3 regions of the Rhizobium sp. NZLR11 genome follow, and region 3 is predicted to be linked to each of the others. Evidence: predicted binding sites of a transcription regulator. Region 3 holds the regulator's gene; each other region holds the start of a gene.

Region 1 (4,453 bases), on a different contig from region 3:
CGGCGCCAATGGCTGACCCAGGTGACCTCGACCGGATCGGCAGCAGGACCGATCCGCTGGACGGAGCGCTCCGGCACGTCGGAGGCAACCGGTGCCACCCGATACACACGCTGGCCGCGGTTGCCGTAAATATCGATCAGCGGCGTCACGTCCTTCACTTCCTCCTCGACCAGCGATGACCACCTCTGGCGCTCCTCCAGCGGCTCGACTATGACCGCAACCAGGGTGAGCTTCTCGATCCCGAAACCGGGCTCGATCTTTTCCGTTCGATCGCGAAACAACTTCGTCAGCCAGGCGACATCGCGCACCGGCTTCACCGTGCCGGCGCGGATTGCCTGCCGCGAACCGTCAACCTTTTCGACGATCAGGTCGGCGCGCCGAACACCAAGGCCGCGCCTTTGCAGCTCCTCGATCAGTTGCACGACCAGCCGGCCGACATATTTGTTGATGGTTTCGGCAGCACCGATCGGCTCGGCGAAGGCGCGGCTCACCTCGACGAGCTCAGGGGTACGGATCGGATCGATCTGTTCGCAGACGCGGCCGAACATCTGGTCGAGCCGCCGGCCGATCTCCGGGCCGAAACGAAGCGTCAGCGGCGCGCGCGGCGTGTTGGCCAATTCACCGATGGTCTGGAAGCCAAGCGTGCGCAGATCGCTGACGACTTTCCCGGGAAGGCGCAGCAACGATATCGGCAGCTTTTCGACGGCGCGGACGGTCTCACCTGAAGGCACGATGACCGTTTCGCGGCTGATGGCACGCGCACAGGCGTTGGCCGCACCCCAGGTGTCCGCGATCGCGACACGGGCGGTGAGTTTTTTTGCCAGGAACTGATTGGCGATCTTCGTCACCATGGGAAGCTCGCCGCCCTGCAGGTGATCGGCGCCTTCGGTGTCCATGACGATGCCATCGATCCCATCGACCGCGACGATCGGCGAATAGAGCGTCAGCGCCCAAAGGGTAATACGTTCGAGTGCTGCGGCATCCTTTGCAGAATCCGCCTCGACCAGCATCAGGCCGCGGAACAGCGCCTGTGCTTTCGCAGCCGGCATGCCGACATGCACGCCGGCTTGTCTGGCGGCTGCGTCGGCCGCCGATACCCAGCGTTTCGAGCCGCTCCTGGCGATCACCGCGATCGCCTGTTCAGGCGGAACGGATGGATCGGCGCGACGAATGCGATCCGTCGGCAGATCCGGAAGATAGATCGAGACAACCCTTGTCATCGCACGCCCTCACGAGAAACTCAGCACATTCACCCGCTTTCACGCGTATCAATTCCAACAACCATTGGGCCCTCCCCACACCCGGCACCGGCAATTCCTCCGACGGCATCACGCTCACCCGCCACCTCGTGGTCGACGCCGTCGGCTGCCCGAAATCATTCGCCTCCGTCTGCCGTCGCCAGCGTCTGACGGCGAGCGCCATCGTGCCTGTCCGCTCGGCCGCCAGCTGCAGGCGGCGCGAGCTGACCATCGGCAGGCGAACGAGTTCACCGACCACGGCGCCGAGCCCACCAAAGGAAAGCCCTTCCTCCATGTTTGCCAGAACGTCTTCCTCCTTGTCGGATTCGACAAAGATCACCCGGTCGGGATGGAGGCCGACCTGGGCGAGCGCGGGAAAAAACAGGTCTGGCCGCGTCAGGCACCAGACGATCGGGCCTTTCGTCCGCGCTGCTATCCCTGCGGCACAGAGCGCCGCCGCCGCACCATCCACCGTGCCCGATCCGCCGCCGGCAAATTCGTGCAGGGCGCCATGGGCCAGACCACCTCCCGGCAGGACCGCATCGATCTCCGGCACGCCGAAGGACAGACAGCCAGCCTTTCTGGCGGACACGCCCTCAAGCGAGGCGATGCGCTCGCGCAGATCGGAAATCACCCTTTCACGGGCAGCAGTCATCGTTCACGGCTCCCTTCAAGGTCGTGTTGCGGTCGACATCATGTCGAACAAAATGCGGATGTTCTCTTTCTGTTCCCGCACAATGGCAGAGTCAAGCAACCGGAGGATGGGAATATTATCCTGAACATTAGAAATCAGGAGAATACCCATGGGAATCAGCCAAATAGCGGCCGGCGGATTTTTTTCCGAGCGTTTTCGAGCGCTATTGCCTTTGTGTGAATTGCGGGCACAAGTCGGTATCGCCACAGTGTCTTTAAGATTTTTCTGCTGAACTGGGGCGATGAAGAAGCCTCCGAGATCAAAACCCCTCCTTCGTGACGCCGAGGCCCCGATCCGTTCCCGGCCGCGAGGCAGGAGAAATCCCGCCCAACCACAGCTGCTGTTCGATCCAATGCCCGAGCGCGTCGAGCCCGCGCTGGCGCAACTCAAGTCCCGTCCCCCAAAAGGAAACGAGTGGAGCTGGGAGCTGAAATGGGATGGTTATCGCCTTGCCATTCATATCGAGCCGCAGGGTATCCGGATCCTCACCCGCGGCGGCCATGACTGGACGCATCGGTTTCCGGCAATCGCGGACGCCGCACGAGCGCTCGGGCCGGCAACGATGATCATCGATGGCGAGGCCGTTGTGCTCGATGCAGAGGGGCGGCCGAATTTCGGGCTGCTGCAGCAATCGCTCGGCGCATCCGGCAAACAAGCCGGCAACCGGGCCTCCGAGGCCATCTTCTACGCTTTCGATCTCATCTATTTCGACGGGCACGACCTGCGCGGTGTCGAATACCGGTCCCGCCGACACCTTATCGAGGACACGTTGAACGGCCCTAACAATGACCAGGTCGGCGCCATCAGGCTATCGGAAACACTCGATGCCGAACCGACTGTCCTGCTGGAGCATGTCTGCCGCCTCGGCCTGGAAGGCATCGTCGGCAAACATCTCGACCGGCCCTATCGTTCCGGCCGGACCGGAGATTGGGTGAAAGTCAAATGCGTCCAGAGCGAGGCTTTCTTCATTGTTGGCTACGAGAAGTCGGCAGCGTCCCCTACCGGCTTCGGCTCGTTGGTGCTTGCCGCCTACCGCGATGCCGATCTCGTGCACGTCGGAAGCGTCGGCACGGGCTTCAAAGAAGCTGAGGCGATCAGATTACGGAAAATGCTGGACACGCTGCGATGGAAGCGAAAGCAACCGCCCCTGCCCTATTTCGGAAGTGCCGATATTGTCTGGGTCCAGCCTACGCTGATCGCCGAGATCGAGTTTCGCGCCTGGTCGACTGACGGGAAACTACGTCATCCATCCTACAAAGGCTTGCGAGAACGCCAGGACAATGCCGACGTCTTCCGGCTCGACTAGCGAAATCAGCGCCATGCGTTAGATTGTCCGCCATTCGACCTCAAGCGGAGTAGATGGCCTGCAATGTGCAATCTTTATCGCATGGAAGACAAGGATTGGGTCGCCAAATGGGCCCAGGACGCCGAAAGCCTGATCAATCTGATGCCGGCATACCAGATGAACCCCGATCAGATGGGGCCGATCGTCCGCAATACCGCCGACGGCAAGAAGCAACTGGTCCATGCGCGCTGGGGATTGCCCTCGCCGCGTTTCGCCCTTGAGAAGGCGGCCAAAGCCAAGGCCGAGAAACTCGCGGCCAAGGGCAAGGCTTTCGATCTCGAACAACTGATCCGCATGGAGGCCGACCGCGGCACGACCAACGTGCGCAAGCTCAGTTTTCCGCACTGGAAGCGGTGGTTCGGGGTCGAAAACAGGTGCCTCGTCCCGGTCACCAGCTTCGCCGAGCCGGATCCAGCTAGCCAAGCGGTTGGCGGCAACGTGCCGAATGCCTGGTTCGCAGGTGATGAAAGTAAGCCGCTGATGTTCTTTGCCGGTCTCCATGTGCCGCAATGGCAGAGTGTCCGAAAGGTCAGGGACGGCCTGACCACCGACGACCTCTACGGCTTCTTGACCACGGATCCCAATGGCCTGGTGAAGCCAATCCATGAGAAGGCGATGCCGGTCCTGTTGCTGACGAAGGAAGAGACCGACATCTGGATGCGGGCGCCCTGGGAAGAGGCCAAGGAACTGGCCCGTCCACCACCCAATGACGCGCTGATCATTTCCTCACGCGAACCATACGGATCGACGATCGTAACGAAGGCGGGAGAACTGGTCGCGCAGCCGAGCCTTTTCTGAGCCTGACCGGCCTAAAGCAGCTCGACCCACACCGGGGCATGATCGCTTGCGTGGCTCCAGCCTCTCACCAACTTGTCCATCGTGGCCTCCTTGAGAATTGTCAGCAAGTGCTGGGCTTAAGAGGAGTGATCGATGCGCAGCCCCGCGTCGCGGGCAAACGCGTGTTTGATTTTGCCGCGAAGACTGCTATGTTCTCCCTTTGTTTCGGCTAAGGCCCGCAAAGGGGACACTGAGCCTGTATCTTTATTCCAGAAACCGCCATGAACGATATGACGCCAACGCCGGTCCGGAAAATCGTGCACGTCGACATGGATGCATTTTACGCGTCGGTCGAACAGCGCGACAATCCGGAACTCCGCGGCAAGCCGCTCGCCGTCG
Region 2 (4,453 bases), on a different contig from region 3:
CGCAGAAGGTGTCGCCGGCGCCGACCGTATCGACGGGTTCGATCTTCAGACCCTGCGCCCTTGAAACCGCCCCATCGCGGATGGCGACGACGCCGTCGCCGCCAAGCGTCACGATCAACGTCTGGCCGGTTTCGGCATGCAGCCGGGTCAGGGCTGCCTCACGCGCCTGCGCATCCATGCCATCTTGGCCGGCTAGCCGCTCGAACTCGGTCTCGTTGGCGATGACGATATCGGCAAGTCGGCCGAGACGCGGCGCATCGGGGATCAAAGGAGCAAGGTTGAGGATGCTGGTGACGCCTTTGGCGCTGGCGGCCGACAGGGCGCGTTCGACGGCTGCAGCCGGCACTTCGAGCTGCAGCATCAGGATATCGCCTTCCTTCATGCCGCCGATCGCCGTCTCGGCATCCTCAGGCGCGACCAGGCCGTTGGCGCCGGGAACGACGGCGATCATGTTTTCGCCGTCGCCGCCGACAAGGATCAGCGCCGTGCCGGTGGGACCGTCGACATGTTTGACGAGAGAAAGATCGGTTCCTGCATCATCGAGCAGGGAAAGGGCATCGGCGGCGAAGCTATCCTTGCCGACGGCGCCGGCCATATGCACATAGCGGCCGGCGCGCCGCGCTGCCAGCGCCTGGTTGGCGCCCTTGCCGCCGGCGGCTGTGGCAAAACCGTTGCCGGCCACCGTTTCGCCGGGCTTCGGCAGGCGCTCGGTCGTGGCGATGAGGTCCATGTTGATGGACCCGAAAACTGTTATCATCAAGGGTGTCCCGTCTTTTGGGGCATGCGGCGACGGCATGCTCCACTTCTTCGATAGAGCATGATGCCGAAAAGTGTGCGCGGTTTTCGAAAGACATCATGCTCCTGCTGTTTCATTCGGGCGAGACACTGCCCGAAGCGGTCACTCCTCGTCAACCACCCTGAGCTTGAGAAGACCGGTACGGCTTTCCACCGATTTGGCCGCAGGTTCGCTGTCGCGAGCAGGTTTGGCCTCGCCGCCTGCCTCGAATTCCAGCGCTTCGATCTTGGCGCCGCGCCTGGTGAGTTTGTCGGCCGAGGTGACCACCATGTCGATATCCTTCTGCGCCAGGGCGAAATGACCCTGCAGCTTGCGCACCCGCTCGTCGAGGCGGCCGAGATCGTCCATCAGGATCGCCACCTCGCCCTGGATCAGATGCGCCTGCGCCCGCATGCTCTGGTCCTTGAGCACGGCCTGGATGACCTGGATCGACAGCATCAGCAGCGACGGCGAGACGATGACGATGCGCGCCCGGTGCGCCTTCTGCACCACCGGCTCGAAGTTTTCGTGGATCTCGGCGAAGATCGATTCCGACGGCACGAAGAGAAAGGCCGTGTCCTGGGTTTCGCCCTGGATCAGATATTTCTCGGAAATGTCCCTTATATGGACCTCCATGTCGCGGCGGAACTGCTGGCCGGCGGTCTTGCCGGCCTCGGGACTGCCGGCGTCGCGGATCGCGTTCCAGGCTTCGAGCGGGAATTTTGCGTCGATCACCAGCGGCGGCGCGCCGTTCGGCATGCGGATCGTGCAATCCGGTCGCGAGCCGTTGGTGAGCGTCTGCTGGAAGGCATAGGCGCCCATCGGCAGGCCGTCGGCGACGATGGTCTCCATCCGCGACTGGCCGAAGGCGCCACGTGTCTGCTTGTTGGACAGAATGGCCTGCAGCCCGACGACATCCTTGGCGAGCGTCTGGATATTGTTCTGCGCGGCATCGATCACCGCCAGCCTTTCCTGCAGCCGCTGCAGGTTCTCATGGGTCGATTTGGTCTGCTCGGTGATCGTCGAGTTGACGCGCTGCGACATGCCGTCGAGGCGTTGGCTGATCGTCTGGTTGAGTTCACTCTGCCGCGCGCCGAAGACCTCGGTCATCGCCGCGATGCGGCCCTGCATCTCCGCCTGGATCCTGAGAAGCTCGGCCATGCGCGCGTCGCTTTCCCCAGCGCGAAAGCTCGCTTCCTCCGCCTGCTCGTGGCGAAGGCTCGCGCCCCGTAGCAGCAGCACGATCACCAGCAGGACAAACGCCAACAGAACCCCGCCGGCAAGCGCCAGCATGGCCGGGCTGATCGAGGCAAGCGACACAGTGAACGAATCGGAATTGACGGTCATGTCGCAACCATACCAGAAGAGACGGCAATATATAGATCAAAGGGTGAACGGAATTGGCGGTCGCCACTATCCTCGCACGCCGCTACGTCTGCTGGCTCCTGCGGAGAAATTGCGCCTCGATTTAACGATTGCTCAACCATATTCGCCAAAACCTGCGGCGCAGAATTCCTTCCCGCACACTCGCGCCAAGTACAGAGATCCCGATGACCTCCCGGCAGACCGACAGTGCCCTCAGGCAGCGCCTCGATTTCATCGAACTCGACGAGGCGGCGCGCAAGTCGATGCGGGATCTGCGCCCTGTCATCACCGAGCTGATCGGCGGCGCCCTCGATAAATTCTACGCCAAGATTGCCAGAACCCCGGCTGTCGCCGGCTTCTTTGCCGACAAGAACCATGTCGGCAAAGCCAAGCAGCGCCAGCAGGATCATTGGGCCAATCTCGCCGGCGGTGCGTTCGACGACAGTTATGTCGACGGCGTCACCGCGGTCGGCCGGACGCACGCCCGCATCGGCCTGGAGCCGCGCTGGTATATCGGCGGTTACGCCATCGTCATGTCCGAACTCGTCAAGGGCATCATGGAAAAGCAGTGGCCGTCGGTTTTCGCGCGCCAGCAAGGCAAGCTGCTGGCCGAGAAGCTGTCGGCCGTCATCAAGGCCGGCATGCTCGACATGGATTATTCCATCTCGGTCTATCTCGAAACGCTCGAAGCCAAGCGCCGCGCCTTGGAAGAGCAGCGCGCCAAGGCCGAATCCGACCAGGCGATGGCACTGGAGCAACTGCGCCGCGGTCTGGAAGCGCTTTCGAACGGCGATCTCGAAGCCACTCTGCCGTCCGACCTGCCGGGTAATTTCCGGCAGATGGCCTAGGATTACAACCGCGCCGTCGGCGCCCTTCGCAAGTCCTTCGCATCCGTGCGCGAGGCCTCGGGCCAGATCATGGGCGGCGCCGATGTCATTTCCACTGCGACCAACGACCTGGCGCTTCGCACCGCCCAGCAGGCGGCGGGCGTCGAGGAGAGTTCAGCCGCCCTGCAGCAGCTCTCCGTCAGCGTCGGCCAGACGGCCGCCAATGCCGAAAAGGCATCGGCTGCCGTGCGCGAGACGCAGCAGAAGGCGAAGAACTCCGGCGAACTCGTCACCAGCGCCGTCTCGGCGATGGCCGGCATCGAGAAATCCTCGACCGGGATCTCCAAGATCATCGGCGTCATCGATGAGATCGCCTTCCAGACCAATCTTCTGGCGCTGAACGCCGGTGTCGAGGCGGCGCGCGCCGGTGATGCCGGCAAGGGTTTTGCCGTCGTCGCCCAGGAAGTCCGCCAGCTCGCCCAGCGCACGGCCGAAGCCGCCAAGGAGATCAAGAACCTGATCTCGCAGAGCTCGACCCAGGTCAATGAGGGCGTCGGCATCGTCTCCAGCACCGGCGAGGCGCTGAACGACATGATCAGCCGCATCGACATCATCAACCGCTTCGTCGCCGATATCGCCGCCGCCGCCCGCGATCAGGCGACCGGCGTCAACGAGGTCAGCGTCGCGGTCCGCAACATGGGAGCGATCACCGAGCAGAATTCGGACATGCTCGAGCACTCCTCGGCCGAAACCCGCCGCCTCAAGGACGAGGTGGAGAACCTGATCGAACTGCTGCGCCGCTTCCGCGCACGCCCCGAGGGCCATGCCGCCATCGCCGCCCGCTGGGCAGCCTAAGGGGAATATGGCGAAATTCCAGGCGGCGATGCAAAAAAGCGTCTTCGTCGCCTGCCGGATAATTCCATAGTCGGAAAAGATGGGTTATGGGAACGCCATGACCATCAAGCCACTCATCATTCTTCCCGATCCCGTTCTCCGCCAGATCTCCAAGCCGATCGAGCGGGTCGACGCCGATCTGCAGCGCCTTGCCGACGACATGCTGGAAACCATGTACGACGCGCCGGGCATTGGCCTTGCGGCAGTTCAGATCGGCGTGCCGCGCCGCATGCTGGTCATCGACATCGCTCGCGAGGGCGAGGAAAAGCAGCCGCAGGTGTTCATCAACCCGGAGATCGTCACCTCCTCCGACGAGCGCTCGGTCTATGAGGAAGGCTGCCTGTCGATTCCGGATTATTATGCTGAGGTTGAGCGCCCGGCTGTCGTCTCTGTCAAATATCTCGACCGGAACGGCAAGGAACAGACGGTTGAAGCCGACGGCCTGCTCGCCACCTGCCTGCAGCACGAGATCGACCATCTGAACGGCGTGCTGTTCATCGATTATATCTCGCGGCTGAAGCGGGAGATGGTGATCAAGAAGTTCACCAAGGCGGCGAAGTCGAAGGCGCTCTGAGCATTACGTTGAAATTCG
Region 3 (4,453 bases):
CGGCAGAGGAAAGCCGGGATCTGCAGGACATCGACCACTTTTGCCACCGCGGCGCATTGCTCGGCGGTGTGGACGTCGGTCAGGACGGGAAAACCGAACTCCTTCTTCAGGTCGGCGAAGATCTGCATGCCCTTTTCAAGCCCGATGCCGCGTTCGGCAGAGAGCGAGGTGCGGTTTGCCTTATCGAAGGAGCTCTTGTAGACGAGACCGATGCCGAGTTTGGCGCAAAGCTCCTTCAGTGTGCCGGCAACCATGAAGGCGTGGTCGCGGCTCTCCATCTGGCAAGGGCCGGCAATCAGCGACAGGCGGCCGGTATTGGAAAATGTGACCTGGCCTGCGCCCTCGCCGATCCTGACTTCGGAATTCGTATCAGTGCTCATCGTGTTTCCTCGAAGGCGAAGAGCGTGCCCTGCCCGGGCGCGGGCTTCACCAGAATGCGATTGTTCTTGCGCGTGTAGGTCACTCCGTTAGCAGCCAAATGCGCTTCTGTCACGGCAAGATCGGTGACGGTAAAGAGGATAGCCCGGCCGCGCAGGCCGCGGTCGGCGGATGCGACGGCGATCTCGAAATAGGCCTCCAGCCCTTCCGGCGTCATCAGGCTGATTTTCGCATTCGGCGCCGCGATATTAACGCCGAAACCGGTTTTCTCGACGGCCGATTGCGCCGTTGCAAGGCTGACGAAGGCGGCGAATGCAGAGGGGTCCGGCGCGCAAAGCGCGATCTCGGCAATGCCGGTGACGCCATTGGCATGCGTCTCTAGCGCACCGCGATCGGCCGGCAGAGGATTGATGCGCTCAACACAGAAGAGGAAGAAATCCGGCGCGCGCAACTCAGCGGCAAAGGCCAGCTTGAAGCCGGCCATGGTCTCGGAACCGTCCGGCATTTTCATCGGCCGGCTGAACTGCAGCATGTCGCCGGCGCTCGATCCGCTGCCGACGAAGCTCCGATGAGCGCGGCCGGCATCCCCGGTGCCGAACGCCACCGCCGAAAGCCCCTCCTCGCCACAGCGGAAGCGGAAGGCCCGATTGCGGGCGGTGAAGACATTGCCTTGCCGCGCCGATGCCTCGCTCTCCTCGCGGCTGGCGATACCGAGCGGCTCCAGATAGGTCTTGTCGGCAAAGAAGACGCAGGCATTCTCCGTTCCGAAGGGATGGCGGGCATCGGCGGCAACGGTGAAGCCAAGCTTGCCGAGCCTTTCGCGCGCCAGGTCGATATTGACAACGGGCAGCACGACATGATCCAGCGGGTGCGGTTTGGCCGAGTGCTCGTTCATGATATCCCTCCCTGAAACGCCAAGAGGGTGCGACAGCGCCACCTTCAATGCAAGACATGTGCGCCAATCCGGCGAATGAAAATAAAAAACTCAACGAGTTGGCGGCAAGTTTTACGGAAATTTAGCTACTTGCGGAACACATATGGAACATATAGTGTTCTGTTCTGGATTTGTTTCAATCAAGGGGTCACACGTCGATGCTCACGCGCAAACAACAGGAGCTCCTGCTTTTCATTCATGAGCGCATGAAGGAATCCGGCATTCCGCCCTCTTTCGACGAAATGAAGGATGCCCTGGATCTGGCCTCGAAATCCGGCATTCATCGTTTGATCACAGCGCTTGAAGAGCGTGGCTTCATTCGCCGCCTACCGAACCGCGCCCGGGCGCTCGAGGTCATCAAGCTTCCGGAGGCCTACAGCCCGAGCATCCAGCCCCGGCGCGGCTTTTCGCCAAGCGTCATCGAGGGCAGCCTCGGCAAGCCGCAGCCGGTCGCCGCCGCCGCTCCTGCAAAACCGGTCGCCGATAACGGCAACTCCGTCTCCGTGCCGGTCATGGGCCGGATCGCTGCCGGCGTTCCGATCTCGGCGATCCAGAATAACACCCACGACATCGTCGTTCCCGCAGACATGCTCGGCTCCGGCGAACATTATGCGCTGGAGGTCAAGGGCGATTCGATGATCGACGCCGGCATCTTCGACGGCGACACGGTAATCATCCGCAACGGCAGCACCGCAAGTCCCGGCGACATTGTCGTTGCCCTGGTCGATGACGAAGAAGCGACGCTCAAACGTTTCCGCCGCAAGGGCGCCTCGATCGCGCTGGAGGCTGCCAATCCGGCTTATGAGACCCGGATTTTCGGGCCGGACCGCGTCAAGGTGCAGGGCAAGCTCGTCGGCCTCATTCGCCGCTATCACTGACATTGGAGAGGCCGGATTCGGCAAAACTGTTGCTGCGCCAGTCATAGGCGCGATGGCGCTTCCATGGGCGCGACAGGGTTTCGAATGCGGTCACGACCTCCAGGCCGGCATCGGCGAAGCGCAGCTCGACGGAGCCAGTCCTGCGCAGCGTCTCACCGGTAAAGAGCGTCGCTCCTGATCGGCAGCTGTTGAACCGCAGGCGGACCGACGTCACGACGATATCCGCCGCGTCGCAAGCCGGACCGAGATAGGCAGCGTTGTCGATGACGGCAACCACATGACCATTGCCGAGCCTTGATGTGCACCAGGCCTTTTTGACGCAGGAAAAGCGGTTTGCTTCACCACCGGCGACAGCCGCCCGCATCGCCGCCCTCGCTTCATTCTGCTGATCGCGGGAAAGCCTGACGCGGCGGTCGTCTCCCTCCGGCGGGACAGCGGGACCATCCAGCATTTTCGGCGGGAAATGCGTCGGCAGGACAAGTGCTCTCTGCCACTGATCGAAGATGAAATCCGGCGGGTTTTCGCGGTTGGAAGCGATTGCCGCAGCCGCGACCACTGCGACGAGACTGCCATCCTCCGAAATCACCAGATCCGGCGCCCGGGGAAGCGGCAGAAGCAGCACGCCGAGCGTAGAGACGGCGATAATCGATGTGCCGATATGGCGCAGCCGGGTGCGCAGCAGCGTCAGCAGCAGAAAGCCGGCCACGGCGACAGCGAAATACCAAGCCGGCAAGCGGCCGATGCCGATATCACCGCCCCAACCGGACACCGTTTTGGCGACCGCAATCACCAGGTCGAGGCCGAGGCCGACCACCTTCCAGAGCGGAACGTCCAGACCGAACGGCATGAGCAACATCGCCAGCAGCCCGGCCGGCATGACGATGAAGGAGATGATCGGCATCGTCGCGAGATTTGCCGGCAGCCCGTAAGCGGTCAGGCGATGAAAATGTTCGATCGAAAACAGCGCCGTGGAAAAACCGCCGATCAGCGAGGTCAGGAAGACGCCGCCGAAGAAGCCGGCGACGGCAACGACCGGTCGGAAGACCGGCAGTTTCAGCAAGGCGTTTTCGCGGACGCGCCGGTCCTTCCACAGTTGATAACCCGATACGAGTGCCAATGTCGCGGCAAAGGACATCTGGAAGCTCGGGCCCAAGACTTCGGACGGCGAAATGGCGATGATGACGAGCGCCGAGAGAACGACATTGCGCAGGCTGATCGACGGCCGGTCGAAGAAGACGGCGACCAGCATGATCGCCATCATGATGAAGGCACGTTCGGCCGAGACCCCGAAGCCGGAAATCAGGTAGTAGGCGGTGACGGCGCTGAGCGCGCCGGCGGCGGCGATCTTCTTTGTCGGATAGGCCTGAGCGACGCCCGGAAAAAGGCTGAGCAGCATCCGGAAGCCGACGAAGAAGATGCCGGCCGACAGCGCCATGTTGAGGCCGGAGATCGCGACAATATGAGCAAGGCCGGACTGGCGCAGCGCCTCCGTCGTCGCATTCGAGATGGCGCGTCGCTCGTCGGTCACCAAAGCAGCGGCAAAAGCGCCGGTGTCGCCGGGCAGGATCGATCGTATGCGGTCGCCAATGCTACTGCGCAGGCGGTAAAGCCATTCCAGCAGAGCTGCCGATGTCGATCTGGCAGCCTGCGGACCCGCCTCCAGATCCTTCTCTGGCGCACCGTAGAAGAAGCCGTTGGCGCCGATGCCATCGAAATAGGCACCGAAGGAGAAGTCGTTGAGCTCGGGAAGTGCGGGGCCTGCCGGCGGCGTCAGTCGTGCCCTGCCGGTGATGAGGTCGCCGATGTCGAAAGGCATGTCGGCGCCGCGGACGATCGCGGTTATGCGTCCCGGCGGCCGCTTCAACTCCGGCGCCTCCGTGCCGGTGACGGCAAGAATGTAGCGCCAGCGCCCACGGCCGTCGCCTTCTCGCCGCTCGACTCGGCCGGTCACTGTCGTCGTCACCGAGGAATCGAGGATCACCGTCGAAGCCCGCCAGCTCTCGAATTGTGCGCAGAGCATGCCGCCGGCCACGAGTGCAGGCGCCAGCAGCGTCGCCCGCAATGCCGCCCGGCTGCGGCCGACGATGAGAACCGCGATCGTCAGCACCAACAGAGAGAGCAGCGATGCAACAAGCGGAAATTCGGATGCCGCAACAAACCAGAAGGCCGCCCCGGCGCCGAGAAACACCGGCGAAAAAAGCAGCAAGCGGCCATGATCCGCCTCCTCGCCCAGCATGCGCATGCCGGCGCCAATCGATTGCCG

The links. Region 3 encodes LexA, which represses DNA repair genes until DNA is damaged. Its sites were predicted from a motif close to TGTTCNNNNTGTGTTCNG; they were not measured.
Region 1: HJB83_RS30055 (ImuA family protein) is a predicted target of LexA. The motif match lies at 1,953-1,970, and genes of this name have one in related genera.
Region 2: HJB83_RS16475 (DNA recombination protein RmuC) is a predicted target of LexA. The motif match lies at 2,155-2,172, and genes of this name have one in related genera.

The regions. Positions count from the first base shown of each region.
Region 1 is NZ_JABDWD010000026.1:64,908-69,360, forward strand. It holds gene HJB83_RS30050 (DNA polymerase Y family protein) at 1-1,220, opposite strand, end outside; gene HJB83_RS30055 (ImuA family protein) at 1,141-1,893, opposite strand; gene ligD (non-homologous end-joining DNA ligase) at 2,174-3,238, shown strand; gene HJB83_RS30065 (SOS response-associated peptidase family protein) at 3,302-4,075, shown strand; gene dinB (DNA polymerase IV) at 4,336-4,453, shown strand, end outside.
Region 2 is NZ_JABDWD010000008.1:206,805-211,257, forward strand. It holds gene HJB83_RS16470 (ribokinase) at 1-757, opposite strand, end outside; gene HJB83_RS16475 (DNA recombination protein RmuC) at 899-2,122, opposite strand; partial or broken gene HJB83_RS16480 (globin-coupled sensor protein) at 2,326-3,822, shown strand; gene def (peptide deformylase) at 3,920-4,435, shown strand.
Region 3 is NZ_JABDWD010000022.1:39,967-44,419, reverse strand. It holds gene kdsA (3-deoxy-8-phosphooctulonate synthase) at 1-380, opposite strand, end outside; gene HJB83_RS28240 (VOC family protein) at 377-1,273, opposite strand; gene lexA (transcriptional repressor LexA) at 1,471-2,190, shown strand; gene HJB83_RS28230 (ComEC/Rec2 family competence protein) at 2,171-4,453, opposite strand, start outside.